Regions from separate parts of the Sphingomonas sp. NBWT7 genome, predicted to be linked through region 3. Evidence: predicted binding sites of a transcription regulator. Region 3 holds the regulator's gene; each other region holds the start of a gene.

Region 1 (4,182 bases), 1.5 Mb from region 3:
GTCATGTCGAGCACGTCGGCGATGCTGAGCCCCTTGAACTTCACCTCGAGCGTCTCGCGATTGTAGCGCGCGCCGTGGCACACGTCGCACGTGACGTAGACGTCGGGGAGGAAGTGCATCTCGATCTTGAGCAGGCCGTCGCCCTGGCACGCCTCGCAGCGGCCGCCCTTGACGTTGAACGAGAAGCGGCCGGGCTTGTAGCCGCGCGCCTGCGCCTCCGGCAGGCCGGCGAACCAGTCGCGGATCTGGGTGAAGGCGCCGGTGTAGGTCGCCGGGTTCGAGCGCGGGGTGCGGCCGATCGGCGACTGATCGATGTCGATCACCTTGTCGAGATGCTGGAGCCCGGTGACCTTGTCGTGCTTGCCGGCGAGGATGCGCGCGCCGTTCAGCGCGCGGGCGGCGGCGGCGTAGAGCGTGTCGATGGTGAAGCTCGACTTGCCCGAGCCCGAGACGCCGGTGATGCAGGTGAAGGTGCCGAGCGGGATCGACGCGGTGACGCCCGTCAGGTTGTTGGCGGTGGCGTTGTGCACCGTCAGCTTCTTGCCCGAACCCTTGCGGCGCTTCGCGGGCACGGGGACTTCGCGGGTGCCGTTCAGGTAATCGGCGGTGACGGAGCCCTTGGACTTGAGGAGCTGGTTGAGCGTGCCCTGCGCGACGATGCTGCCGCCGTGGACGCCGGCGCCGGGCCCCATGTCGATGACGTAATCGGCGGTGCGGATCGCATCCTCGTCATGCTCGACGACAAGCACGGTGTTGCCGAGATCGCGCAGACGGCGGAGCGTGGCGAGCAGCATGTCGTTGTCGCGCTGATGCAGGCCGATCGAGGGTTCGTCGAGGACGTAGAGGACGCCCGAGAGGCCGCTGCCGATCTGGCTGGCGAGGCGGATGCGCTGGCTCTCGCCGCCCGACAGCGTGCCCGACGTGCGGTTGAGGTTGAGGTAGTCGAGGCCGACGTTGTTGAGGAAGCCGAGGCGCTCGACGATCTCCTTCAGGATACGCTCGGCGATGGCGCGCTGCTGATCGTTGAGGTGGCTCGGCAGGTCGGTGAAGAAGGCGAGCGCGTCGACCACCGAGAGGTGGGTGGCGTGGCTGATGTCCTGCATCGCGACCTTGACCGCCAGCGCCTCGGGCTTGAGACGGGCGCCGTGGCACACCTCGCAGGGCTGCGACGACTGGTACTTGCCGAGCTCCTCCTTCATCCACGCGCTTTCCGTTTGGAGCATGCGGCGGTTCAAGTTGCCGATGACGCCTTCGAACGGCTTCTTGACGTCGTAGCTCTTCTTGCCGTCGATGAAGGTGAGGGTGACGGGCTTGCCGCGGGTGCCGTGGAGGATCGTCTGGTGGACTTCCTCGGGCAGGTCGGACCAGGGGGTGTCGAGGCTGAAGCCGAACTCGCGCGCGAGGCTGCCCAGCACCTGCATGTAATAGGGCGAGGGCGGGTTCGATTTCGCCCAGGGGACGACGGCGCCCTTCTTGATAGTGAGCGCGTGGTTGGGAACGACGAGATCCTCGTCGAAGATCAGCTTTTCGCCGAGGCCGTCGCACGCCGGGCAGGCGCCCTGCGGCGCGTTGAAGGAGAACAAGCGCGGCTCGATCTCGGCGATGGTGAAGCCGGAGACGGGGCAGGCGAACTTCTCGGAGAAAACGATGCGGTTGGCGGGGATGCCGGCGTTCTTCATCTGGCCGCCCGACGCCGCCTCATCCTCACGCCCCGGCACGACGCCGTCGGCGAGATCGACATAGGCGAGGCCCTCGGCGAGTTTCAGCGCGGTCTCGAAACTGTCGGCGAGGCGCGTCGAAATGTCGGCGTTCACCGCGAGGCGATCGACGACGACTTCGATGTCATGCTTGTACTTCTTGTCGAGCGCGGGGGCCTCGTCGATCTCGTGAATCTCACCGTCGATACGGACGCGGGTGAAGCCCGCCTTCTGCCACTCGGCGAGCTCCTTGCGATACTCGCCCTTGCGGCCGCGCACGACGGGGGCGAGCAGGTAGAGCCGCGTGCCCTCGGGCAGCGCCATGACGCGGTCGACCATCTGGCTGACGGTCTGCGCCGCGATCGGCAGGCCGGTGACGGGCGAATAGGGGATACCGACGCGCGCCCAGAGGAGGCGCATGTAATCGTAGATCTCGGTCACCGTCGCAACGGTGGAGCGCGGGTTGCGGCTGGTGGTCTTCTGCTCGATCGAGATCGCCGGCGAGAGGCCCTCGATATGATCGACATCGGGCTTCTGCATCAACTCGAGGAACTGGCGCGCATAGGCCGACAGCGATTCGACGTAGCGGCGCTGGCCCTCGGCATAGATGGTGTCGAAGGCGAGGCTGGACTTGCCCGAGCCCGACAGGCCGGTGATCACCGTCAGCGTATCGCGCGGGATATCGACGCTCACGTCCTTCAGATTGTGCTCGCGCGCGCCGCGGACGGAAATATGGGTCAGCATAAAGGCGGGTTCTACTTCCGTTCCGGTCGGGAGGATAGGCCGGCAATGTAGGAAGAGGGGCGCGGGGTTGCGAGTGGGTCGATTGCCGCGCGGCGCAGCGGCGCTACAGTGCGGCGATGACCAACCGGCTCTAGCGCGCCGACAAACGGGGGCGACAATCTGGACGTGCTACGCGCGCACGTGCGCGACGAGAGCGTCGACCTCGTCTATCTCGACCCGCCGTTCAATTCGAATACCAGTTACAACATCCTGTTCCGATCACCGACCGGCACGCAATCGGACGCGCAGATGGAGCCGTTCGAGGACACGTGGCACTGGAACGACCGGGCAACGGCTGGGCAAACACGATAAGATTGTGCGAACTGCGCGACAAAAGCCCGCCGTTTAGAATTAGATTTGCTGGCGACCCTCGAGCCGCCGAGAACAAAAGGAGTCCAGAAAAAAATTATCTGAAAGTTGTGTGCAACGATGGGTTGCAACTCTTTCGGATCTTTGCGTATCTGGGCTTGCGATGGAAACCGATTCGCTTCGTATGCTGCGTCAGCGCCGTGCCGACCTGAGTGGTCGACTCGAGGCGGTGCGCACGACCATGCGTGGTATAGAGAAGGAACTTCGCCAGATTGAAGCTGGTATCGCTGCGATGACGAGCGATCCCATCGCGGCATCGGGCAATGATGCCAGCGAGCGATCAGCGGCATATCACGCGCGTCTTGCACATCCAGATGCGCAACACATGACGATGAAGCAGATGATCGTTCGTGCGCTTGCAGAACGCTTCGCGAACGGCGCTACGGCAAACGAATTGCTTGTTCATTTCCGGCAGGAGTGGGGGCGACTCGACATCGCGCGCACTAGCCTGAGCCCTCAACTCTCCCGCCTAAAGGAGGCCGAGCGTATTCGGCTTGAAGGGCGAGTGTGGAAGCTGAACGAGGCCGATTTTGACGCACTTATGGGGGATGAACTGCCCCTTGACGAGATTGGGGAGGCTCCGGCCAAACCAACCGACCGGGACGAGGGGGCGGCAACCCCCTCGCACCCGCAACTTAACTCCCAGTCTAGTACGGAGGGAGGTGGTTCAGCGTGACGGCATTGTTAGGTAACTAGCCGGTAAGACCGGCAGGCCCCGGCCGACACGCCGGGGCCATACATATTCAATCGTGGCGAAACCGTCAATTTTGCGATTGAATGTCAATGGCAAGGAAAGGTCGCGGGAAACCGCCGACGCCGCGTGACAGCGGCAAAACTGTCACATCGATCGCCAGCAAGGCGATGCGCGGGAAATCGCTGACGGTAGCCGAGCGGAAATCACTCGGCGCATCGGTGATGTCACAGAACCAGAAGCCTTAAGCACTTGGCGACGCCTCACAAAGCTGAGTAATTCGCCGAACGCAGCGTGTGGAAATCTGGATCAATTCGGATACTTGCACGCTGTTTTGGTCGTTTTCGACCGAGGAACCAATTCATCGCGCTCAGCGCTCATCTCGGTCAAGGGCAGCCAAAACGTCGCCGTGCAGATGATCCGCGACCTGCACTCGGCGATGGAGCGCGAGAAGGCGCCGATCGGGGTGTCCATTACCAAGGCGCTGCCGACGAAGGTGATGGAGCGCGAGGCGGCGGCGGTGGGGGTGTTTCGCGCCGAGGCGACGGGCAAGAGCTATCCCCGGTTGCAGATCGTGACGCTGGCAGAGCTGTTCGACGGCAAGCGGCCGGACATCCCCTGTGTCGATCCGACCGCAGCGTT
Region 2 (4,182 bases), 1.5 Mb from region 3:
AGGTCGTAGCGCGGCGTCGCGCCCAATGCCGCCGGCACCGCACCGACCGCAAAGGTCACGTTGCCCGCCCCCTGCCCGGCCGCCCGTGCGCGCGCGACGTCGATCAGTGCCGGCGACAGATCGAACCCGTCGATCGCGAGGCCGGGGCGTGCCGCCGCGAGCGACAGGCTCGTCACCCCCGCCCCGCATCCCAGATCGGCCGCGCGGCCATCCTCCGGCGCCACCGCCGCGATCGCGACATCCAGCTGACGCGAGAGATCCGCGAAGCTCCGATCCGTCCGCCGCCACTCCGCTGCCCACACGTCGCCCACGCGGGTCTGCCATTCGGGTGCGGTGGTCATGCGTCGGTTCCTTACGGCTGGTGCGGACACGATAAGCGTCTGCGTACCGCCGCGATAGGATCAGCCGGACGTCGCCGCACTGACGCCATCGCCTGGAGCCGGACGCAGCCCCTCAATCATTCCCAACCGACGATCCTCGAGTTGGCATGCGACGCGCAATCCCGAGAGAGCGACGCCCCATCCTTAAAGCGCGGTACGAGAACCGACCACTCATCGGAGTGATTACGCCATCGCAGGGATAGCCGCGACAAGCAGGCACGATATTTTGCACGGCTTCGACACGAACCCCATGATCCTGCCGCCCCGACCTATCTAACGGCCAGCGGTCGTTCGCCACGATGATCAGCCCGCAAACCGTGCCTGCTGGACGGAAACCAGACCCTACTCGTACTCAGACAACGTCCGCACGATATCGAACAAACGCCGTCACCGAGCGCGAATGAACTCCGGCCGGGTCGCTGCAATCAGCGGTCCCGGAGCGGTATCGGACGACTAGACTAGATGGCCGTCTGCCATAACCGGCGGCCCGCCCGCGATAGCCCGCGCGTATAGCTTCACGTCCGGTAATCACCCTCCGACGAGCATGTGGATCCTAGATTACCTAGCCCACGATGCCCAACGCCCAATGCCCGATGCCCGATGCCCGATGCCCGATGCGATTTTGCTGCAGCCCTTAAGGCAAGGCCAAAACGGCGGCGCGAAACAGAAGCGAGAAAGACGCCCGCCGCTGCCCGTCACGGCTTCACCCATCGCGCAAGTTTCGAAAAACGAAAAAGGGCCGGTCGCGCGCGGCGGCCGGCCCATTTCACGTACTGCCGATGGCTTCGGCTCAGACGTCGTCGTCGTCGCTCGGACCGGCCATCAATTCCTCGCCGAGCCCTTCCTGGCGCCCGCGAATCTGCTTCTCGAGCCGCTCGGCGACCTCGACGTTCTCGCGCAGGTAGTTCTTCGAATTCTCGCGCCCCTGCCCGATGCGGATCGAATCGTAACTGAACCACGATCCCGACTTCTCGACCAGGCCGGCCTTGACGCCAAGATCGATGATCTCACCCAGCTTGGAGATGCCCTCACCGAACATGATGTCGAACTCGACCTGCTTGAACGGCGGGGCGACCTTGTTCTTGACCACCTTGACGCGCGTCTGGTTGCCGGTCGCCTCCTCGCGATCCTTGACCGAGCCGATGCGCCGCACGTCAAGCCGCACCGAAGCGTAGAACTTGAGCGCATTGCCGCCCGTCGTCGTCTCGGGACTGCCGTACATCACGCCGATCTTCATGCGGATCTGGTTGATGAAGATGACGAGGCAGTTCGAACGGCTGATCGTGCCGGTCAGCTTGCGCAACGCCTGGCTCATCAATCGTGCCTGCAGGCCGACGTGGCTGTCGCCCATCTCGCCCTCGATCTCGGCGCGCGGCACCAACGCGGCGACCGAATCGACCACCAGCACGTCGATCGCGTTCGATCGCACCAGCGTGTCGACGATCTCCAGCGCTTGCTCGCCGGTATCGGGCTGCGACACGATCAGATCGTCGATATTGACGCCAAGCTTCTTGGCATAGGCCGGATCAAGCGCGTGCTCGGCATCGACGAACGCCGCCATGCCGCCGGCCTTCTGCGATTCGGCGATCGCATGCAGCGCCAGCGTCGTCTTGCCCGACGATTCGGGGCCGAAGATCTCGACGATCCGTCCCTTGGGCAGCCCGCCGACGCCGAGCGCGATATCGAGCCCGAGGCTGCCGGTCGACACCACCTCGACCTTCATCGCCTCCTTCTGCCCGAGCTTCATCGCAGAGCCCTTGCCAAAGGCGCGATCGATCTGCGCGAGGGCGGCGTCGAGCGCCTTCTGACGGTCCGCGCTCTGACGGTCTGCGGTCGGGCTAGCCATGTTAGCTGGTATCACCTTGAGATTGGCGGCCATGAAGAGCCCTTTCGCTAGAGCATGCGCGCGAACCATTCAACGCGGCAACCAGCATGTATTACGTTTGTTCTCGTGGAACAAGTAGCGAACAAGCGTTTTTTCGCTCAATCGCTTGGCCTCCTCCACCGCATCCGAAGCGCAGCGAGGGCGGTATCGAATCGACATCAACCAATGCTAGCGGCGCCGGATTGTGCATGACGAACAAGCGCGCCCCGAAAGCATCATCTCGGTCCTTGGCTTCTTGAGCATACCCCTGCTCGCCGTCACGGGGCTGGCGCTACGTTCTTGTCCGAGCCTGAGCTTTCCACCGAACGAGGCGCGGCGAAAGGAGTTGATCGCGCTCGCGATCCGAGAAGTTGCGCAGGCGGGACCGAACGGTGCCGAGAGCGTCGCTGCGGCGCCCCTCGCCGACGATTGCTGCGTCGTTTACAGCGGCTGGGGCGAACATCAGATAAGCGACATCGCCGGCTCGATGAGTGTCGCTCGCCACATCGTGACAATCCAGTGGAACACCCCACGCCACACGCATCTATATGTCGTGTCGCTCGGCGATGATTTCCGCGCGATCGACATTACCGGGCACTGACCCGCGGCGGCAGGCCCGCCGCTACTGCGCGCTCGCCACCGTCGTCGTGCCCGCGCCCGGCGCGACCGCCGCGTTCACCGCCACCGTGTTGGCGGCGGGGCGGCCGGCGATGCGCACCGCGGCATCGCCCTTCATCCCCGGAAAGCGCGGCCACATCCCCTGCGCCAGCGCCGATCGGCTGGCGGAGGCGCGGCGCCCCGTCTGCCCCTCGTACATCCAATAGTTGCGCAGCACCGTCACCACGTAGCCGCGCGTCTCCCAATAGGGGATGCTCTCGATGTAGAGCAGCGGATCGCCATTATCGCGCACCAGCGAATTCCACTCGCCGACAGGCTTGGGCCCCGCATTGTATGCCGCGATCACCTTGGGCAGCAGCCCCTGCGTCAGTCCCATGTCGCGCAGCTTTTCCAGATGGCGCTGCCCGATGTCGATGTTGGTCGACGGCCGCGTCAGCGCGCTCTTGTCCACAGAGATACCGCGCTCGCGCATGTAATCGGTCGCCGCCGCCGGCATGATCTGCATCAGGCCATAGGCGCCCGCGGGCGACACAACCTTGTTGCGGAACCCCGATTCCTGCAGCGTGTGCGCGTAGACCAGCGCCTTGTCGACACGCCACCCGGTGTCGGGCGTCCAATTGGGCGTGGGATAGCGCGTGTCGGCGGTCGCGACGAAACCCTGCGGGCAATTGTGCGCCAGCCACACAACGCTCGCCGGCAGGTCGAGCTGCTCGGTCACGCGCACCAGGCTGGCAAATTCCGCCGCCGGGCCGATCTTCGCCTGCTGGCGGATCACCTGGTCGGCCGCGTCGTTCTCGCCGATCTCGGCCAGCGCCGCGGCGACGCGCACGTTGGGTCGCCGCTCCAGCGTCGCCCAGTCGCTCGTCACGCGCTGCGGCTTGGTTGCCGTGCTCGTCATGCCGAGCGACTGGCGGGCGATCTGACCGTAGAAGGTCTCGCCATATTGCGCCGCGTTCTTCAACCGCGCCTCGATCCGGTCGGGCCGCCCGCACGTCATGTCGGCGCGGCTCGCCCAGTAGAGGCCGGCAGCGCGCATGTCGGTGTCACCCGCGCGCGCCGACACCGCCTCGAAGCCGGCGCCCGCCGCCTGGCAGTCGTTCTGCCGCCACGCCGCCAGCGCCGACGTCCAGCGCGCATGCGTCGCCCAGTCGCCTTGGCCGCGGGCCGCCTTGTCGCCCATCCGGCGCGCGTCGCCGTCGAGACCTTGCAGGAAATAGATCCACGCGATGCGCGATTGCCACTCGGTCTCGGCCTCGAGCGTCAGCCCGCCGGTCTCCCCCAGCAGCGCTTCCGCCTCGCGCCCCATGTCGCCCTTGACGT
Region 3 (4,182 bases):
CATTCGCCGCCGCCAGCCCGTCGCGTAAGCCTTGCGGCGCCGCCCGCTCGCCCGGCCGCAGGACATAGGCAAGGTGCTGCGTATCGGTGTTGAGCCCCATGTACGTGATCCCGAAATCGACCCACAGCATGTCGCCCGGCCGGATCACCTCGTCGCCGCCAAGTTCCCCGGCGCCGCGCCGGTAGATCGCGACCGACGGCTGGAACCAGGTGGCAAGCTTCAACCCGGCAATCCGCTCGCGATACCACCAGACGAGGTCGGCGGCGGTCGTTCGCCCCGGCGTCACCGCCTGCGTCGAGAAGCCCTGCGCAATGATTGCATGCGCCAGCCGCACGATCTCGAGATAGCGCGCCATCTCCGCCGGGGTGCGCGACTCGAGCCAGTTGATCGCCAGCGCCCCCGCCGGCACGATCCGCTTCGCATCGTCGCCGAGCGCGGCGGCGAGTTCGTCATACTGGCTCTTGGTCAGCCCATCGCCGAACGCGCTCGCGGACGAGACGTTGACGGCGATGCGGCACGGCCGCCGCTCGCGCACGATCTCAGCGAGTCGCTGCCACTGGTCGGGCTGCGTCTCGGGCTTCCACGCCGCGTCGAACAGCTCCGCGAGCCCGTAGCGGCTGACGGTGAAGCGCTCGACCGGCCGGCCATGCCCCGGATCGAAGAACACCAGAATCGTACGGCGCCGCGCGTGGAAACTTTCCGCATCGAGCATCGTCGATAACACCGGATCCTCGGCATATTCGCGCGCGGCGAGGATCCACATGTCGACCTTGTTCTCGCGCATCAGCGCCGGCACCAGCCGGTCGAGCCGCTCGCGCAGCCAGCCGTCGCGGATCCGCGCCTGCTCGCGCAGCGGCAGCACCGCGGGTGCGACCGGCGATAACGTTTCCGCCTGATCGAACGCCGACGGTGCACCCGCCGACCGCCCGCCCGCCATCTGCGCCCCCGCCCCTGCCGCCACCAGCCCCGCGAGCGCCGCCGCCATCCACCGCCGCATGTTCGTGTCCCCCCGTTTTCGTTCGTTGCTTCGGGCCTAGCCGATCGGGCTGTCACTCGCGCGCCGAATCTGCCACGCCGCCGATCGATGACCGAGCTTCTTCCCGTCGCCGAGGCGCAGGCGCGCTTGCTCGCCGGCTTCGCCCCTGTCGCCAGTGAAACCCTTCCGATCGTCGCCGCCGCCGGCCGCTGGTGTGCGGCTGATCATCACGCGCGGCGTACGCAGCCCGCGCGCGACCTGTCGGCGATGGATGGCTATGCCTTGCGCTTTGCCGATCTGCCGGGCCCGTGGCAGGTGATCGGCGAGAGCGCCGCTGGGCGGCCGTTCGACGGCAGCGTCGGCGCGGGCGAGGCGGTACGCATCTTCACCGGCGCCGCGCTGCCCGACGGCACTGACACGGTCATGGTGCAGGAGGAAGCGGTGCGTGACGGCGCGACGCTGATCCTCGACGGCGAAGGGCCGCTGCGCCGCGGCGGCAACGTCCGCCGGCGTGGGCTCGACTTCACTGAGGGCGACGTTCTGGCGACCGCCGGCGAGCGCTTGACGCCCGCGCGGCTCGCGGTCGCCGCGACCGGCGGGGTCGGCCACGTCTCGGTGCACCGCCGCGTTCGCGTCGCGATCGCCGCCACCGGCGACGAGCTGGTCGAGCCGAGCAGCGATGCCGGGCCCGAAGCTCTGCCCGAATCGAACCGCCTGCTGCTGCGCGCGCTACTCGCCGATCTGCCGGTCGAGATCGTCGACCTCGGCATCCTGCCCGATCGGCTCGGCGCGCTCGCGGATGCTTTCGCGACCGTGGAGGCGGATCTGCTCGTCACCACCGGCGGGGCGTCGGTCGGCGATCACGATCTCGTCCGGCCGGCGCTGCTTGGCGCCGGAGCGACGATCGACTTCTGGCGCGTCGCGCTCCGCCCAGGCAAGCCGCTGATGGCCGGCCGGCGCGGGCAGATGGCGGTGCTCGGGCTGCCGGGTAACCCGGTGTCGGCGTTCGTCACCGCGCTGCTCTTCGTCAAGCCGCTGATCGCGCGGCTCGGTGGCGCGGCGAATCCGCTTCCCGCGACGACACACGCGATCCTCGGCGAGCCGCTGCCCGCCAACGGCCCGCGCACCGATTATATGCGTGCAGGCTTGCGCGACGGGCGCGCGCTCGTCGCGGGCATTCAGGACAGCTCGATGCTGCTGACCCTCGCGCGCGCCGACTGCCTTGTCGTGCGCCCGCCGTACGATCCCGGGCGCGCTGCTGGCGACTCGGCGGAAATCCTCATGATCGCTTGACGCCGACTGATACGTTCCTTAAAGGTTCTTCGTCTGTTCACGGCGGAGAAGGTGCGATGCTTACCAGGAAGCAGCACGAGCTGATCTGTTTCATCAGCGATCGGTTGGAAGATACCGGCGTGTCGCCGTCGTTCGAGGAGATGAAGGAGGCGCTCGACCTCAAGTCGAAGTCGGGCGTGCACCGGCTGATCTCGGCGCTCGAGGAGCGCGGTTTCCTGCGCCGCCTGCCCAACCGCGCGCGCGCGCTCGAAGTGCTCAAGATGCCCGAGCGGACGGATGCCAAGCGCACCGCCGCCGCCCCGTCGACGCGGCGCATCCTGCCTGAACCTGCCAACGACGTGGTCGAGGTGCCGCTGCACGGCCGCATCGCCGCGGGCGTACCGATCGAGGCGTTCGAGGGCGCGACGTCGCTTCCCGTCCCCGCCGCCCTGCTCGGCTCGGGCGAACATTTCGCGCTCGAGGTCGCGGGCGATTCGATGGTCGAAGCCGGCATCCTCGACGGCGATTTCGCGCTGATCCGCAAGCAGGACGTGGCGCGCGACGGCGAGATCGTCGTGGCGCTGATCGAGGACAACGAGGCGACGCTGAAGTATTTCCGCCGCGAAGGCGCGATGGTACGGCTCGATCCGGCCAACCGCGCCTATGATCCGCAGCGCTACGCCCCCGCACAGGTTCGCGTGCAGGGCAAGCTCGCAGGTATTCTGCGCCGCTATTCCTGATCGATCAGGCGCGGCGAGGCTCGGCGGATCACGTGCGCTTGCGTACGCATAACGCCTGGCGATTGACGGGCCGCGGCGTTCGCGTTGAGACCGTGGATCGGCAGTCAGTCGATCGCTGATCTCGTCCGTTGAAGCGCAGCTCGATCGTATCACCGGGTATAGGCGTCAGGCATCGGTTCGCTAAGTCGCTCTTGCGGTCGGCGAACAGTCGGACCGCGCATCGGGCGTTTCTCTCCAAACCGCGTCCACCCCTTGCGATAGTCGCCGCTCTTCGGTCGCGCCGCGGTAAACGCAGGCGCCGCCGCCAACACCCAAGGATGGCGATCCCCCGCCTGCCGCACCGTCATCACCCGCCCCGTCGCCAGCGTCAGCGCGACGCCGCCGGTCTGCGCCAGCGTCGCCCGGTCGAGGCGAAGCCAGCGCGGCGTGCAGCCACGTGGCAGCCGGCGCTCGCTGATCACGATGTCCGCCGACCGACACGCCGCGATTAGTTCGCGCACCGGGACGAGATAGGCGCTGCGCGTCGCCAGGATGCGCCAGCGACGCCCGTCCCGGATCACATCCGCGCGGCACAGGTCGCGCGAGCATTGCGCCTGGCGCTGCGCCGATAGCAGCACGGGCTCGTCGTCGCTCCCGCCATTCTCCGTCAGCATGTCGCGCGCGTAATCGCCGGCGCGTTCGCGGAGCAGCGCTACCCGCCCGCCGTCGACGCGCAGTGCGACGTGGCGCCCGTCACCCGTCACCAGCAGATCGGGTGGCGCGGTCGCGAGCGCCCATGCCGCGCCGACTGCCAGCGGCAGCAGCCCGAGCCGCCGCCAGCGCGTGCGCCACAGCGCGAGCCACAGCCCGCCCGCAACCATCAGCGCGAACGCGCCGTGCGGCATTGCGGGCAGTGCCGCCACCGCGCCCGGCGCCGCCGCAACGGTACGCGCGATCAACAGCAGCGCGCTGAGCGCATGCCCCGCGAGCCACCACGCGGGCGCGCCCGCTCCTACGATGTCGAGCGCGAGCGCCAGCGCCTCCAGCGGCATGGCGACGAACGTCGTCAGTGGGATCGCGACGATGTTGGCGAGCGCACCGTAGATCCCGGCCTTGTGGAAATGGAACACCGCGATCGGCAGCAGCGCGAGTTCGACCGCAAGCCCGGTCAGCAGTAGCGACCCGAGTCCGCGCAGCATCCGTGGGATCAGACCT

What was found. Region 3 encodes LexA, which represses DNA repair genes until DNA is damaged. Its sites were predicted from a motif close to GTTCCNCNCTTGTTCT; they were not measured.
Region 1: a site for LexA is predicted at 2,450-2,465, ahead of uvrA (excinuclease ABC subunit UvrA). Genes of this name have one in related genera too.
Region 2: a site for LexA is predicted at 2,334-2,349, ahead of recA (recombinase RecA). Genes of this name have one in related genera too.

Annotation. Positions count from the first base shown of each region.
Region 1 covers NZ_CP043639.1:1,582,492-1,586,673, reverse strand. Annotated here, with positions in the region: gene uvrA (excinuclease ABC subunit UvrA) at 1-2,441, opposite strand, end outside; gene F1C10_RS07940 (hypothetical protein) at 2,622-2,792, shown strand; gene F1C10_RS07935 (hypothetical protein) at 2,953-3,525, shown strand; gene F1C10_RS07930 (hypothetical protein) at 3,950-4,182, shown strand, end outside.
Region 2 covers NZ_CP043639.1:1,571,661-1,575,842, forward strand. Annotated here, with positions in the region: gene F1C10_RS07875 (trans-aconitate 2-methyltransferase) at 1-341, opposite strand, end outside; gene recA (recombinase RecA) at 1,171-2,259, opposite strand; gene F1C10_RS07885 (hypothetical protein) at 2,501-2,845, shown strand; gene F1C10_RS07890 (lytic transglycosylase domain-containing protein) at 2,867-4,182, opposite strand, start outside.
Region 3 covers NZ_CP043639.1:3,115,670-3,119,851, reverse strand. Annotated here, with positions in the region: gene F1C10_RS15110 (M24 family metallopeptidase) at 1-997, opposite strand, end outside; gene F1C10_RS15105 (molybdopterin molybdotransferase MoeA) at 1,085-2,269, shown strand; gene lexA (transcriptional repressor LexA) at 2,326-2,988, shown strand; gene F1C10_RS15095 (ComEC/Rec2 family competence protein) at 3,138-4,182, opposite strand, start outside.